One region of the Methylobacterium sp. UNCCL125 genome, then DNA from elsewhere that is predicted to be linked to it. Evidence: predicted binding sites of a transcription regulator. Region 1 holds the regulator's gene; the other holds the start of a gene.

Evidence for each region. The regulator PhoB, encoded in region 1, activates phosphate uptake and scavenging genes when phosphate is short. The targets are predictions, from matches to a motif close to TGTCATNNANCTGTCAT.
Region 2: a site for PhoB is predicted at 2,396-2,412, ahead of BM396_RS18845 (YdcH family protein). Genes of this name have one in related genera too.

What each region holds. Positions count from the first base shown of each region.
Region 1 is NZ_FPBW01000013.1:120,395-127,828, forward strand. Features, by position in the region: gene BM396_RS15100 (protein-disulfide reductase DsbD family protein) at 1-1,845, shown strand, start outside; gene phoB (phosphate regulon transcriptional regulator PhoB) at 1,993-2,688, opposite strand; gene phoU (phosphate signaling complex protein PhoU) at 2,877-3,596, opposite strand; gene pstB (phosphate ABC transporter ATP-binding protein PstB) at 3,715-4,530, opposite strand; gene pstA (phosphate ABC transporter permease PstA) at 4,551-5,441, opposite strand; gene pstC (phosphate ABC transporter permease subunit PstC) at 5,454-6,431, opposite strand; gene pstS (phosphate ABC transporter substrate-binding protein PstS) at 6,516-7,434, opposite strand, start outside.
Region 2 is NZ_FPBW01000018.1:38,697-46,130, forward strand. Features, by position in the region: gene BM396_RS18825 (tetratricopeptide repeat protein) at 1-17, opposite strand, end outside; gene BM396_RS18830 (5-(carboxyamino)imidazole ribonucleotide synthase) at 349-1,461, opposite strand; gene purE (5-(carboxyamino)imidazole ribonucleotide mutase) at 1,458-1,955, opposite strand; gene BM396_RS18840 (YdcH family protein) at 2,034-2,294, opposite strand; gene BM396_RS18845 (YdcH family protein) at 2,426-2,608, shown strand; gene BM396_RS18850 (propionyl-CoA synthetase) at 3,055-4,980, shown strand; gene BM396_RS18855 (CopG family transcriptional regulator) at 5,458-5,877, shown strand; gene BM396_RS18860 (extracellular catalytic domain type 1 short-chain-length polyhydroxyalkanoate depolymerase) at 5,939-7,252, shown strand; gene BM396_RS18865 (phospholipase A2 family protein) at 7,327-7,434, opposite strand, start outside.

The DNA.
Region 1 (7,434 bases):
GGCTACGAGGGTGAGGTCACGCTCCTCGTGCCCGTGACGCCGCCGCCGAGCCTCGACCCGGCCAATCCCGTTCAGATCCAGGCGAAGCTGACCTATCTCGTCTGCGAGACCGAGTGCGTCCCTGGTTCGGCCGATCTCGCCCTCACCCTGCCGGTGGGCAAGGCCGAGCCGGACCCGGCCAACGCCGCGCTGTTCGCGCGCGCCCGGGCTGCCCTGCCCGCGCCGGCGCTCTGGCCCCTGCGCCTGTCGAGCCAGGGCGACACGCTGCAGCTCGATTTCGCCGCGACCGGCCTGAAGCCCGAATCCATCCGGAACGCCGCCTATTTCCCCTATGCCGAGACGGCGATCGACAACGCCGCCGCGCAGGTGATGACCGTCGACGAGACCGGTCTGCATCTGACCATCGCGCGCAGCAGCCCGACCGATCCTGTGCCCGCCGCCCTGCCCGGCGTCCTGACGATCGACGAGGTCGGTACGGACGGCACCCGCCGCCTCGCCTTCGCGTATGGTGACGAGCCGGTGCTTCCTGCCGTCGCGGCCGCGTCGAGCGCGCCGAATCCGGCCGGAGCCCCGCCGGCCGTCGCCGAGTTCGACGCGCTGACCCTCGCGACCGCCGCGGCCTTCGCCTTTCTGGGCGGCCTGATCCTCAACCTGATGCCCTGCGTCTTCCCGGTGCTGTCCATCAAGGTGCTGAGCCTCGTGCGGCATGCCGGCGAGGGCCCGGCGCGGCTGCGACTGCACGGCCTCGCCTACACGGCCGGCGTGCTGGCGAGCTTCCTCGGCCTCGCATCCCTGCTGATCGCCCTGAAGGGTGGCGGGGCCGCGATCGGCTGGGGCTTCCAGCTGCAATCGCCCGCCATGGTCGCAGCGCTCGCCTATCTGCTGTTCGCGATGGGCCTGAGCCTGTCCGGGGTGGTCCATGTCGGCGGCCGGCTCGCCGGCCTCGGAGACGGCCTGACCCGGCGTGCCGGCCTGAGCGGCTCGTTCTTCACGGGTGTGCTGGCGACCCTGGTGGCGACCCCCTGCACGGCGCCGTTCATGGGCTCGGCGGTGGGCTTCGCGCTGACGCAGAGTGCCGGTGTCGCGCTCGCCGTCTTCGCGAGCCTCGGCCTCGGCCTCGCCCTGCCCTTCCTGGTGCTGACCCTCTGGCCGCCGGCCCTGCGGGCGCTGCCGCGGCCGGGCGCGTGGATGGAGACCCTCAAGCAGGTCCTGGCCTTCCCGGTCTACGCCACCGTGGCCTGGCTGATCTGGGTTCTGGCGCAGCAGGTCGATCCGCGTGGGCTGCTGGCGGCACTGATCGGCCTCGTCCTGGTGGGCTTCGCCGCCTGGGCCTGGGAACACGGCCGCGCCGCCGCGCCCGGGGCGGGCCGGGTCGCGCGGGTCGCTGCGGCCCTCGCGCTGGTCGCCGTGGCGGCCCTCGCCGTGACCCTTCCGCGGGACCGCGCCGCGCCGTCGGCGCAGGCCGCCGCCGACGGGGTCGAGCCCTTCACTCAAGCGCGTCTCGACGCCCTGGTGGACGCGCACCGCCCCGTCTTCGTGGACATGACCGCCGCGTGGTGCATCACCTGCGCGGTGAACGAGGCGACCTCCCTCAACACCAAGGCCGTGCGGGCCGCGATGGCCGAGCGCGGCGTGACCTACATGAAGGGCGACTGGACCAACCAGAATCCCGAGATCACCCGTCTGCTGGAGAAGCACGGGCGCAGCGGCGTGCCGCTCTACCTCCTCTATACCGGAACCGGAGCGCCTCAGGTGCTTCCGCAGATCCTCACCGAGGGGACGGTTCTGGCGGCGCTCGACGTCGTGCCGGTCGCGTCCGGCCGGAGCGCGGCGCTGACCCGCTGAATCTGCGCGAGGCCCGGGGGCCCGCCGGGCCTCGCAGCATCCGCGGACCTCGAACGTCCCCGGCTCCCTTCGCTGCGCGCGGGCGGGCGGCGCGGCCGACCGGCCTCCGGCCCGGAACGCTTTGCCCCGGAACGCTTCGCGCCCGTCTCAAGCGTCGAGCGAGAACGTCTCGTCGAAGGCGTAGCCCGAGCCGCGGACCGTGCGGATCGGGTCGGCTTGGCGCGGGCCGTTCAGTGCCTTGCGCAGCCGCCCGACATGGACGTCGACCGTGCGCTCGTCGATGTAGACGTCGTGTCCCCAGACCCCGTCGAGGAGCTGCTCGCGGGAGAAGACCCGGCCCGGCGCCAGCATCAGGAATTCCAGCAGACGGAACTCTGTGGGACCGAGATGCAGCTCCTCGCCGCCGCGGCGGACGCGATGGCCGGTGCGGTCGAGTTCGAGGTCGCCCGCCGCCAGCCGGTCCGAGACATGCGCGGGCTTGGCCCGGCGGAGCAGCGCGCGGATCCGGGCAAGCAGTTCCGGGACGGAGAACGGCTTGACGATGTAGTCGTCGGCGCCCGTCCCGAGACCGCGGATCCGGTCGCCCTCCTCGCCCCGGGCGGTGAGCATGATCACGGGCAGCCGCTCGGTCTCCCGGCGCGCCCGGATCCGCCGGCACAGCTCGATGCCCGACAGGCCGGGCAGCATCCAGTCGAGCAGGACGAGATCGGGGATCCGCTCCGCCAGGAGCAGCTCCGCGTCGTCGCCGCGAGCCGCGGAATCCACCAGAAAGCCCTCGGCTTCCAGATTGTAGCGCAGCAGCGTGGTCAGCGCCTCCTCGTCCTCGACGATCAGGACTTGCATGCTCACGTTCGAAGATCCGTTCACGAAGCGGCGCCATACGGCCTGCAGGCGCGCCGACTCTCCTTGGAGCCGGCGGGCAGGCGGAGGGTGCAGGAGGCGCCGCTCAGCCTCAACCCGCACGCTCCGATTCTCCGGCGGCGCCCCACAGGAGCGCGCGCAGGCCGACGCCTGGACCGGGGGCGGCCCGCTTACGGAGCCGGCACCCCGTCCACGGTCGCATAGTTCGACGCATCGTTCTTCGGCCGGTCGCCCGCCAGGGCCTCGCCCGTGGCGAGATAATGGATCGTCTCGGCGATGTTGGTGGTGTGGTCGCCGATCCGCTCGACGTTCTTGGCGCAGAACAGAAGATGCGTGCAGAACGAGATGTTGCGCGGATCCTCCATCATGTAGGTCAGGAGCTCGCGGAACAGCGAATTGTACAGGGCGTCGATCTCGCCGTCCCGCTCCCAGACATCGTGGGCTGCCTGGACGTCGCGGCTCGCATAGGCGTCGAGAACGTCCTTGAGCTGGCCCTCCGCGAGGTCGCTCATGTGGCGCACGCCGAGAACGATCTTCTGGGCCGGCGCCTGATCGGAGATCGCCACCACCCGCTTGGCGACGTTCTTGGCGAGGTCGCCGATCCGCTCGAGGTCGCCGGAGACGCGGATCGCCGAGATCGTCTCACGCAGATCGATCGCCAGGGGCTGACGCCGGGCGATCAACAGCACGGCGCGCTCCTCGATGTCCCGCTGCAGGGCGTCGAGGCGCTTGTCGGCGACGATCACCGCCTGGGCGAGCGTGTCGTCCCGGCGCACGAGGGCGTCCGTCGCCTCCGCGGTCATCTTCTCGGCCACGCCGCCCATCTCCGAGATCGAGCGACGCAGGTTCTCCAGGTCGGTGTCGTAGGAGGTGACGATATGGCCGGGCATGGCGAATCCTTCGATGGGTCCCGGGGGCGGCGCTCCGGGGAGGCCCTCGGGGACCCGCCGGCCCTCCGCGGATGCGGCGACCGGACGGCCTTCCCCGAGACCGGAGCGTCCAGGCAGACTAGCCGAACCGGCCGGTGATGTAGTCCTGGGTGCGGCGTTCCGTCGGGTTCATGAACATCCGGTTGGTCGGACCGAACTCGATCAGCTGGCCCAGATACATGAAGGCGGTGAACTGCGAGATGCGCGCCGCCTGCTGCATGTTGTGGGTGACGATCACGATGGTGAACTCGTCGCGCAACTGCTCGATCAGCTCCTCGATGCGGCCGGTGGAGATCGGGTCGAGGGCCGAGGTCGGCTCGTCGAACAGGATCACCTCCGGGCGCTGCGCCACCGTGCGGGCGATGCACAGGCGCTGCTGCTGGCCGCCCGACAGGCCCGTGCCCTGCTGCTTGAGCTTGTCCTTCACCTCGTCCCAGAGGGCGGCCTTGCGCAGGGAGGCCTCGATCCGGCCGTCGAGTTCGGATTTCGGCAGCTTCTCGTAGAGGCGCAGGCCGAAGGCGACGTTGTCATAGATCGACATCGGGAACGGCGTCGGCTTCTGGAACACCATGCCGATGCGCGAGCGCAGCTCGTTCAGGTCGATGGAGGGGCTGAGGATGTTCTCGCCGTCCAGGAGGATCTCGCCCTCGGCCCGCTGCTCCGGATAGAGGCTGTAGATCCGGTTGAAGCAGCGCAGCAGGGTGGACTTGCCGCAGCCCGAGGGCCCGATCAGCGCCGTGACCTGCCGGTCGTGGAAGTTGAGGTTGACGTCCTTCAACCCGTGGAAGCTGCCGTAGTAGAAGTTCAGGCGCTTCACGGCGATCCGCACGGGACCGCCCTCGTCGGCGCGGTTGCGGTTCAGCTCGACCGTGGGGATCGCGGAGGCGGCGTTCATCGTCGTGTCCTCGAAGGGTCTCAGCGCGAGGTCTGCGGCTTGATCACAAGGCGGGCAATGATCGACAGCACCAGGATGGTGGCGGTGATCAGAAGCGCGCCGGCCCAGGCGAGGCCCTGCCAGTTCGGGTAGGGCGACAGGGCGAACTGGTAGATCATCACCGGCAGGTTCGCGACGCCACCCATCAGGTTGGCCGAGAACCAGGAATTGTTGTTGAGGGCGGTGAACAGCAATGGCGCCGTCTCGCCGGCGATGCGCGCCAGGGCCAGGATGATCCCGGTGACGATGCCAGCCGAGGCCGCCCGCCACGTGACGTTGATGATCACCGTCGAGGGCGGCGCCCCGAGCGCCGCGCCGGCCTCCCGCAGGGTTCCGGGGACGAGCCGCAGCATGTCCTCGGTGGTGCGGACGATCACCGGAACGGCGATGATCGCGAGCGCGACGCCGCCGGCCCAGCCCGAATAGGTGCCCATCGGCCGCACCATCAGGGTGTAGACGAACAGGCCGATCAGGATCGACGGCGCCGAGAGCAGGATGTCGTTGAGGAAGCGGATCAGGGCCGCGAGCTTCGAGCCGCGCCCGTACTCGGCCAGGAAGGTCCCGGCCATGACGCCGACCGGCGTCGCGATCACGATGCCGATCCCGGTCAGGACGAGGCTGCCCAGAATGGCGTTGGCGATGCCGCCGCCCTCGGATCCGGGGCCCGGCGTCGGGTTGGTGAACAGGGTCGGCGTGAAGCCGCGCACGCCCTGGACGATCAGCATCACCAGGATCGAGCCCAGGACCAGGGCACCCACCAGCGTCGCCCCGGTGCAGGCAACCCGCAGCGTGCGGTCGGCGATGCGCCGGCCCTGACGGACCCGGCCGGAGCGGCGCCGGGGCGCCGCGGTCATCGTGGGGGAGGCGTCCATCGCGCGTGCTCCTCAGGCGGCCTGGACGCGGCGCGTCAGCAGCCGGGCGATGATGAGAACCACGAAGGTGATCACGAACAGGATGCAGCCCAGAGCCATCAGGGCGTTGAGCTGGAGGCCGTCGGCTTCGTTGAACTCGTTGGCGATGCGCGACGCGATGGTCGAGCTCGGATCGAAGATCGAGGCCGAGAGGCGGTTGGCGTTGCCGACCACGAAGGTCACCGCCATCGTCTCGCCCAGCGCCCGGCCGAGGCCGAGCATGATCGCCCCGATGATCGAGACCGAGGCCTGCGGCACCAGCACGTGGCGCACCACCTCCCAGGTGGTGCAGCCGATGCCGTAGGCGCTCTCGCGCAGCACGGTCGGGATCTGGTCGAGCATGTCGCGGGCGATCGAGGCGATGAACGGCACGATCATGATCGCCAGGATGATCCCGGCGGTGAAGACGCCGACGCCCGAGGGCACCCGGGCGTAGAACAAGGTGCCGACGATCGGCATGCCCTCGACGACGTTCGAGACCGGGATCTGGATGTAGCGCGCGAAGAGCGGCGCGAACACGAACAGGCCCCACATGCCGTAGATGATGCTGGGCACGGCGGCGAGCAGCTCGATCGTCATGGCGACCGGCTTGCGGGCCCAGCCCGGGCAGAGCTGGGTGAGGTAGACCGCGATTCCGAGGGAGACGGGGACGCCGATCAGGAGCGCCAGGAAGGCGGAGGCGACGGTCCCGATCACCGCCACCAGGGCGCCGTACTGCTCGGTCCCGACGTTCCAGGCGCTGGAGGTCAGGAATCCGAAGCCGAATTCGCGGAAGGCGGGCCAACCGCCGTAGAGGATCGAGCCCAGGATGCCGGCGAGGACGAGCAGCACCAGCAGCGCTGCGGCATACGAGGAGGTCCGGAACAGGGTGTCGAGGCTCCGGCTCGGCGCCTTCCGCGCCGTCGCGGAACGGGTTCGGCCGAGGGCGATCGATTCTGTCAAAGCGGGCATCCGCTGTTCTCTGCGAAGAGGGCGTGGTAGCGCGGGGCGTTCCGAGAAGCGAGGGAGGAGGTTCCCACCTCCTCCCGGCCACGCTCACATGTTGAAGACGGGCTTACCGTCCTTGCCCTTCACGTCCTTCCACTCCTGGTGGATCAGCTCGACGACGTTGTCCGGCAGCGGGACATAGTCGAGGTCGACGGCAAGCTTGTCGCCGTTCTTGTAGGCCCAGTTGAAGAACTTGAGCACATCGGCGGACTTGGCCGGATCGACGGCCTCCTTGTGGACCAGGATGAAGGTCGCCGCCGTGATCGGCCACGCCGCCTCGCCCGGCTGGTTGGTCAGGGAGATGCCGAAGCCCGGGGTCGCCTTCCAGTCGGCGCTCGCCGCCGCGGCCTGGAACGCCTTGTCGTCGGGCTGCGGATACTTGCCGGCCTTGTTCTGCAGCAGGGCGTAGGAAAGCTTGTTCTGCTTGGCGTAGGCCGACTCGACGTAGCCGATCGCGTTCGGGACCTGCTTCACCGTGGCGGTCACGCCCTCGTTGCCCTTGCCACCCTGCCCCACCGGCCAGGAGATCGTCGTGGCGGCGCCGTATTCCTTCTTCCAGGGCTCGGAGACCTGGGACAGGTAGGTGGTGAAGATGTTGGTCGTGCCCGACGCGTCGGAGCGGTAGACCGGGGTGATGTTGGAGTCGGGGAGCTTCAGCCCGTCATTGAGTTTCGCGATCCGCGGATCGCTCCACTTGGCGATCTTGCCGGCATAGATGTCGGCCAGCACGTCGCCGGTGAGCTTGAGCTTGCCTGGCTCGATCCCGGGGATGTTCACCACCGGCACGACGCCGCCCATCACGGTCGGGAACTGGACGAGACCGTCCTTGGCGAGCTGCTCGGGCTTGAGGGGCGCGTCGGTGGCGCCGAAATCGACCGTCTTCGCCTGGATCTGCTTGATGCCGCCGCCGGAGCCGATCGACTGGTAGTTGAGGCCCGAGCCGGTCTCCTTGCGATAGGCCTCGGCC
Region 2 (7,434 bases), on a different contig from region 1:
CCGTTGCGTACGTTCATTGCCCCACTCTCCCCGAGGCGTCGCCCGCCTTGCGCGTGCCCGCCTCGCCCCTCACAGTCCAAGAGCCCGCGCCGTGCGCCGGGCACGCCCGAATCCGGGGCACCGTCGCGCATCACGGTGAAGGCCGGCTTAAGAAGCGCCGCGTCGTGATCCGGCCCCCGCCCGTCCCGGGGACGAAGGCGGTGCAGGCGGAATCGATCGACAGCATTCGGAACCGACCACGCTGTGGTGGAAGCGGTGGGATGTGGCGAAGGTATGGCTCGACGGTTCCGGGACGCCGCAGGCGGGCTTCCGACCGCCATGCGGCGATGCAGGTGTGCCTTCGAAGCCTCAGGAACCGGCCGGGACGGGCCCGAGGCGGGTCACGTGACCCATCTTCCGGCCGGGACGCGCCTCGCCCTTGCCGTAGAGGTGCAGATGGGCGCCGGGCTCGGCCAGCAGGGCGTGCCAGTCGTCGGCCTGGGCGCCGATCAGGTTGCGCATCTCCACCGGCAGGCCGCCGACCCGGCCCGGATCGCCCAGCGGCCAGCCGCAGACGGCCCGCACGTGCTGGGCGAATTGCGAGGTCAGCGCCCCCTCGCTGGTCCAGTGGCCGGAATTGTGGACCCGGGGCGCGATCTCGTTGACCACGAGCCGCTCCGCCCCGTCCTCGCGGACGAGGAACATCTCGACGGCGAGGACGCCGACATAGTCGAGGGCGTCGGCGATCCGACGGGCGATCTCGAGGGCGATGCGGCCCGTCTCCGGCGCCACGCCCGGGGCCGGCACCCGCGTCAGAGCGAGGATGTGATCGCGGTGCTCGTTCTCACACAGGTCGTAGGCCGCGAAGCTGCCGTCGCGCCCGCGGGCGCCCACCACGGAGACCTCGCGCTCGAACGGCACGAAGCCCTCCAGGATCAGCGGCGCGCCGCCGAACTCGGCGAACAGAGCGTTGCGGTCGCCCTCGGCCCGCTCGCGGAGCATGCGCTGCCCCTTGCCGTCGTAGCCGAAGCGGCGGGTCTTGAGCACCGCCGGCAGGCCGATCACCTCGATCGCCCGGTCGAGATCGTCGGGCGTGTCCACCGCCCGGAACGGCGCCGTCGGGATGCCCAGCCCGTTGATGAATTCCTTCTCGGAGAGGCGGTCCTGCGTGGTCGAGAGCGCCCGCGCGTTCGGGTGCAGGGCGGCGTGCCGGGCCAGGATGTCGGCCGTGGCGTGCGGGATGTTCTCGAACTCGTAGGTCACGACATCGACGCTGCGCGCGAAGGCGGCCAGCGCCTCGGCATCGTCGTAGGCCGCGCAGGTGGTCCGGGCGGCCACGTCGAAGGCGGGGCTGTCCGCGTCGGGGGCGTAGACGTGCGCCTTGAGGCCGTAATCGGCCGCCGCCAGCGCGATCATGCGCCCGAGTTGGCCTCCACCGACGATGCCGAGGGTGGAGCCGGGGCCGAGGATCTTGTCCGTCACGCGTTCTCTTCCGTCACCGGCCGTTCGGCCACCGAGGCGCTCTGGGCCGCGCGCCACGCCTCCAGGCGCTCCGCCAGATCCGGATCGGCGAGCGCCAGGACGGCGGCGGCGAGCAGGGCCGCGTTGATGGCCCCGGCCCGGCCGATCGCCAGGGTCCCCACCGGGATGCCCGCCGGCATCTGGACGATCGAGAGGAGGCTGTCCTGGCCGGACAGGGCCTTGGATTCCACCGGGACGCCGAAGACCGGCAGGCGGGTCATCGCGGCCGCCATGCCGGGCAGGTGCGCGGCGCCGCCCGCCCCCGCGATCACGACCTTGAGGCCGGCCGCGACCGCGCCTTTGGCGAAGGCCACGAGCCGGTCCGGCGTGCGGTGGGCCGACACGATGCGCGCGTCGTAGGGTACGCCGAGGGCATCGAGCGTCTCGGCGGCATGCCGCATGGTCGCCCAGTCGGACTGGCTGCCCATGATGATCGCGACCGGAGGCGACGCCATCGTTGATCCCGGAAAAAGAGGGCGCTTACAGGCGGTGCGGGCCCGCGGCAAGGCGCGGCCCGAAGACGTCCACCGGCATCAGGCGATGATGTCCGGCGTGAGCGCGTCCTCGATGTGGAAGATGCGGTCACGCAGGGTGAGCTTGCGCTTCTTCAGACGCTGGATCTGGAGCTGGTCGCCAGCCACGCTGCGCTCCAGCGCCTCGATGGCACCGTCGAGATCCCGGTGCTCCTCGCGCAGCCGCGCCAGTTCGCCCAGGAGGTCCGACTGCGCACTCTCACCCGCCTCGTCCGCCATCGTCACCTGAGGACCCGAAGACCGTTCATGGCCCGAGAGCATGCGTCACGCTCCGGCGCCGGACAAGACGGCGCGGTAAGCAATCATCAGACTTAGCAGCAGAAAACGCTTCGACAGGTCCGGCATCTTGTGCCAATCTCGGTGTGTCGAAACGATGACAGGAGATTCGGCTCATGTCGCTGCAGACGCATCTGAACCAACTCGCCCGGAAGCACGAAGCCCTCGAGCGTGAGATTCAGGAAGCGATCCACAGGCCTTCGGCGAACGACCTTCACATCGCCGAGATGAAGCGACGGAAACTCCTTCTCAAGGACGAGATCAACAGGCTGCAGGCGAACGGCAATACGCTGCACTGAGCCCCTGATCCGTCCGCACGGATAGCAGAAACGGCACGACAGCTGCCGCCGCATCGGGAGACCGGTGCGGCGGTTTTGCGTTCTGCGACCGCTCGTTTGGAGGAACGGCCGCCTGGGGATCGCCGATCCGGGCAGGCGTCGTGCTCTCGCGGATGTGACCCCGGAGCCTTGGCGACGGGGCGCCTGCCGCGCCCGCACGCCCGGGGATCGAAACAGACGACCCGCGACCTCCCGGCAGATGCGTTACCCGCCGGCCACGCCGAGGCGCCCGGCTTCGAAGCCGCCGATCCGGGATGCATCGGGCGAACGCGTCACGGAGCGCCCCTATGGCGCGAGCGAAAGCGCGCGGGGGTTCCGGCGACCCACAACCGGCCTCGCACCCGCGGAAGAATGCGCTACTCTGGGCCCCCCCGCCGGAGAGCGGCCCGCGAGGAAACGCCGAACCGATGACGAGAGCCAGCCTGCCGGGCCGCTACCCGGACATCTACGACTCGGCCCGCCGCGATCCGGAGGCGTTCTGGGTCGGCGCGGCGCAGGCGCTCGACTGGGCGGACGTCCCGCAGCGGGCCTTCGCGCCGGATTCCGGCCCCTACGGCCGCTGGTTTCCGGACGGCACCCTGAACGCCTGCCACAATGCCGTGGACCGTCACGCCGACGGAGCGCGGGCGGATCAGGTGGCGATCCGCTACGATTCGCCCGTCACCGGGACCAAGCGCAGCATCACCTACCGCGCGTTGCGCGACGAGGTGGCGGTACTGGCCGCCGTCCTCGCCGGCCTCGGCGTCGGCAAGGGCGACCGGGTGATCCTCTACATGCCGATGGTGCCCGAGGCCCTGTTCGGCATGCTGGCCTGCGCACGGCTCGGCGCGGTGCATTCGGTCGTGTTCGGCGGCTTCGCGGCCAACGAGCTGGCGGTGCGGATCGAGGACGCGGCGCCGAAGGTGGTGCTCGCCGCCTCCTGCGGGATCGAGCCGAACCGCGTGGTCGCCTACAAGCCGCTCCTCGACGCGGCGATCGCGGCCTCACGCCACAAGCCGGAAGCCTGCCTGATCCTGCAGCGCCCGCCGGCCGCCGCGACGCTCATGCCGGAGCGGGACCACGACTGGGCTGAGACCGTGGCGGCCGCCCGTGCGGCGGGGCAGCGGGCGGCCTGCGTGCCGGTCGCCGCCACCGACCCGCTCTACATCCTCTACACCTCCGGGACGACCGGAAAGCCCAAGGGCGTGGTCCGCGATACCGGCGGCTACCTCGTCGCCCTCGCGTGGTCGATGCCGAACCTCTACGGCGTCCAGCCCGGCGAGACCTATTTCTGCGCCTCCGACATCGGCTGGGTCGTCGGGCACTCCTACATCGTCTACGCGCCGCTCCTGCACGGCTGCACCACGGTCCTGTACGAGGGCAAACCGGTGGGCACGCCGGATGCCGGCGCATTCTGGCGGGTCGTCGCCGAGTACGGGGTCGTGTGCCTGTTCACCGCGCCGACGGCGCTGCGGGCCATCAAGAAGGAGGATTCCGCCGGCGCCCGGATCGCCGATTACGACCTCTCCGCCTTCCGCAGCCTGTTCCTCGCGGGCGAGCGCGCCGATCCCGATTCGGTCGCCTGGGCCGAGCGGGTGCTGAACCGGCCGGTGATCGACCATTGGTGGCAGACCGAGACCGGCTGGCCGATCGCCGGCAACCCGATGGGTCTCGGCCTCCTGCCGGTGAAGCACGGCAGCACCTGCGTGCCGATGCCGGGCTACCGGGTCGAGGTGCTGGACGAGGGCGGCAAACCGGTCCCGGCCGGGACCATGGGCACCATCGCGATCCGCCTGCCCCTGCCCCCCGGCTGCCTGCCGACGCTCTGGGGCTCGGACGCGCGCATGCGGTCGAGCTACCTTTCCACGTTCCCGGGCTACTACGACACCTCGGATGCCGGGGTGATCAACGCGGACGGCTACATCACGGTGCTGGGACGCACCGACGACATCATCAACGTCGCCGGGCACCGCCTGTCCACCGGCGGCATGGAGGCGGTGCTGGCGGGCCATCCGGACGTGGCCGAGTGCGCGGTCATCGGCATCCGGGACGCCCTGAAGGGCGAGGTCCCCTGCGGCTTCGTGGTGCTCAAGGCCGGCGTCGACCGGCCGACCGAGACGATCGAGCGGGAACTCGTGGCCAAGGTGCGCGACGAGATCGGCCCCGTGGCGGCGTTCAAGCTGGCCCTCACCGTGCCGCGGCTGCCCAAGACCCGCTCGGGCAAGATCCTGCGGGCCACCATGAAGCGCATCGCCGACCACGAGCCCTGGACGATGCCGGCGACGATCGACGACGCCGCGGCCCTCGACGAGATCGACGAGAGCCTGAAGGGGCGGGGAATCGGCGCCGATTGAGGCGCCGGACGGTCCCGCGATCGGGACAGGCGCCGAGTCCAGGCGGCTCTCCCCGCGCGGCGCCGGGTCACGGCGCGATGCAGGATGCGGCCGCCCTGACCCGCCGTCGCCCCTCTGCGGCCGCCGCGCTCAGCGCGCCTGCGTGATCCGCAGATTTCCGCCCGGCGCCACTGCCCCGGGAACGCAAGTGCAGGCTCCCTCACGCTCAGGGGAGGGGGCGATGGGTGGGGGGCGGGGCAGATGGCACCGCACCGCTCGAGCCTGCGCCATCCCGCACGGAATCTGCCACCCTGGCACGCTCTGGGACGCCGGCACTTCCCGGTGAGAGCGCGCGTGGGCTGCCGGGCCGGTTCCCGGGCCGCATGACAGGTGTGCGCGGCGCCGCCGCCGGTCTCGATACGCCAACGCCCATTGCGCTTCGGATGCCCATCACCATCTTTAGACCATCCAACGGGATGGCCTGGAGATGTTTCGACGATGACCGACCCCGCGCGCGACCTCCGTCCGAAGGTGCCGGACAGCGAGAAGATCACGGTCAATCTCGGCTTCGTCGATCTCGGGCGCGTCGACCTGATGGTCCGCGACGGCTTCTACGCCAACCGGGCCGACTTCATCCGCACGGCCGTGCGCAATCAGCTGGACCGGCAGGAGGAGGCGGTCCGGCAATCGGTGGCGCGGCGCCAGCTCCGGCTGGGGCTCTCGCACTTCTCCCGCGCGGACCTGGAAGCGGCTCGGGATGCCGGCTCGCCCCTGCACATCCAGGTCCTGGGCCTCGCCACGATCGCCGCCGACGTCACCCCCGAACTGGCGCGGGCCGCGATCGCGTCCGTGGAGGTCCTGGGTGCCTTCCAGGCCAGCGCCGCCGTCAAGGCGGCACTGGCCGACCGGACCACCTGACCGTCCGCGCCCCGGTCGCGCGGAATCTCCACCCGAACCACGCCGTATGAGGATTCTCCCCATGTTCCGTTTCCCCAAGATTGACCCGTCGAAGCTCGACCTCTCGGCGTTCGGAATGCCGCAATTCGACCCGCACGGCTTCGGATCCGCGACGGCGAAGGGCAGGGGAACGGGGCCAGGAACCGGGCAAGGAACCGGGCGAGGAACCGGGGCAGCGGACCGGACCGCCCGGATGCAGGACGCGATGGCGCGGTTCCGCCGTGGCCAGGAGGCCGCCGTCGCGCAATGGACCGAGGCACGACGCGGCATGGCAGACCGGCCCGGCACCGGCGGTCATGGCGAACAGACCCTCGACATGGAGGCGCCGACGGCGGCCGGCGGTGCCTGGACGGCGCCGGATCAAGGCGGCAGTTCGCGGCCGGGGACGGCTCCGGACCTGTCGGCGATGTTGCGCGCCCTGCGCGAGCGGCTGCCGAATGCCGGTCCGTCAGCCCGCCGCCCTGCCGCCGAAGTCCCGCCCGGGGCGCGGTTCGAGGATCGCGTTTTCACGGAGGCCGCCGGCAGCCGGGGCTACAAGGTCTACGTCCCGAGCGGCTACCGCGGTCAGGCCCTGCCCGTCATCGTGATGCTGCACGGCTGCACCCAGAACCCCGACAATTTCGCGGCCGGCACGCGGATGAACGCCCTGGCCGAGGAGCAGACGTTCCTGGTCGCCTATCCGGAACAGCCGTCGTCGGCCAACCTGCAGCGCTGCTGGAACTGGTACGCGGCGGGCGACCAAGTCCGCGAGGGCGGCGAGCCGGCGCTGATCGCCGGCATCGCCCGGTCGGTCGTGGCGGAGTTCTCGGCCGATCCCGGCCGGGTCTACGCGGCCGGGCTCTCGGCCGGCGGCGCCGCGGCGGCGATCCTGGCGGCGACCTATCCGGACCTGTTCGCGGCCGTGGGCATCCATTCCGGGCTGGCCTGCGGGGCGGCCCGGGACATGCCCACCGCCTTCGCGGCCATGCAGGGGCAAGGGTCGGCACCGGGGCCGAATCGGCAGGCGGTCCCGACCATCGTGTTCCACGGCGACGGCGATCGAACCGTGCATCCCGTCAATGGCGATCGGGTCGCGGCGCAGGCCGTGCCGGCCCCGGGCCTGGACGAGACGGTCAGCCGGGGCACGAGCCCCGGGGGCATGGCCTATACCCGGACGGTCCGCAGCGACGCGACCGGCCGGCCGGTGCTGGAGCAGTGGGTTCTGCACGGGGCCGGGCACGCCTGGTCGGGCGGAAGCCCCGACGGATCCTACACCGATCCGCGCGGGCCCGATGCCAGCGGCGAGATGGTCCGGTTCTTCCTGACGCAGGAAGGAGCATCCGCGGACCGTGCCTGATCGTGCCCCTGACCGCGGCGAGCGACGGCGCGGCCGGTCCGCCGCGCCGTCACCGTCGGGCGCTCAGGAGGGTGTCAATCGGCGTCCGAATCGTCGGCGTCATCCTCCAGGCCGGCGGGGGCCGATCGGTCCAGCGCCGGCGCGTAGGCGTCCTGCGTCGCATTCGTCGACACCGATGCCGG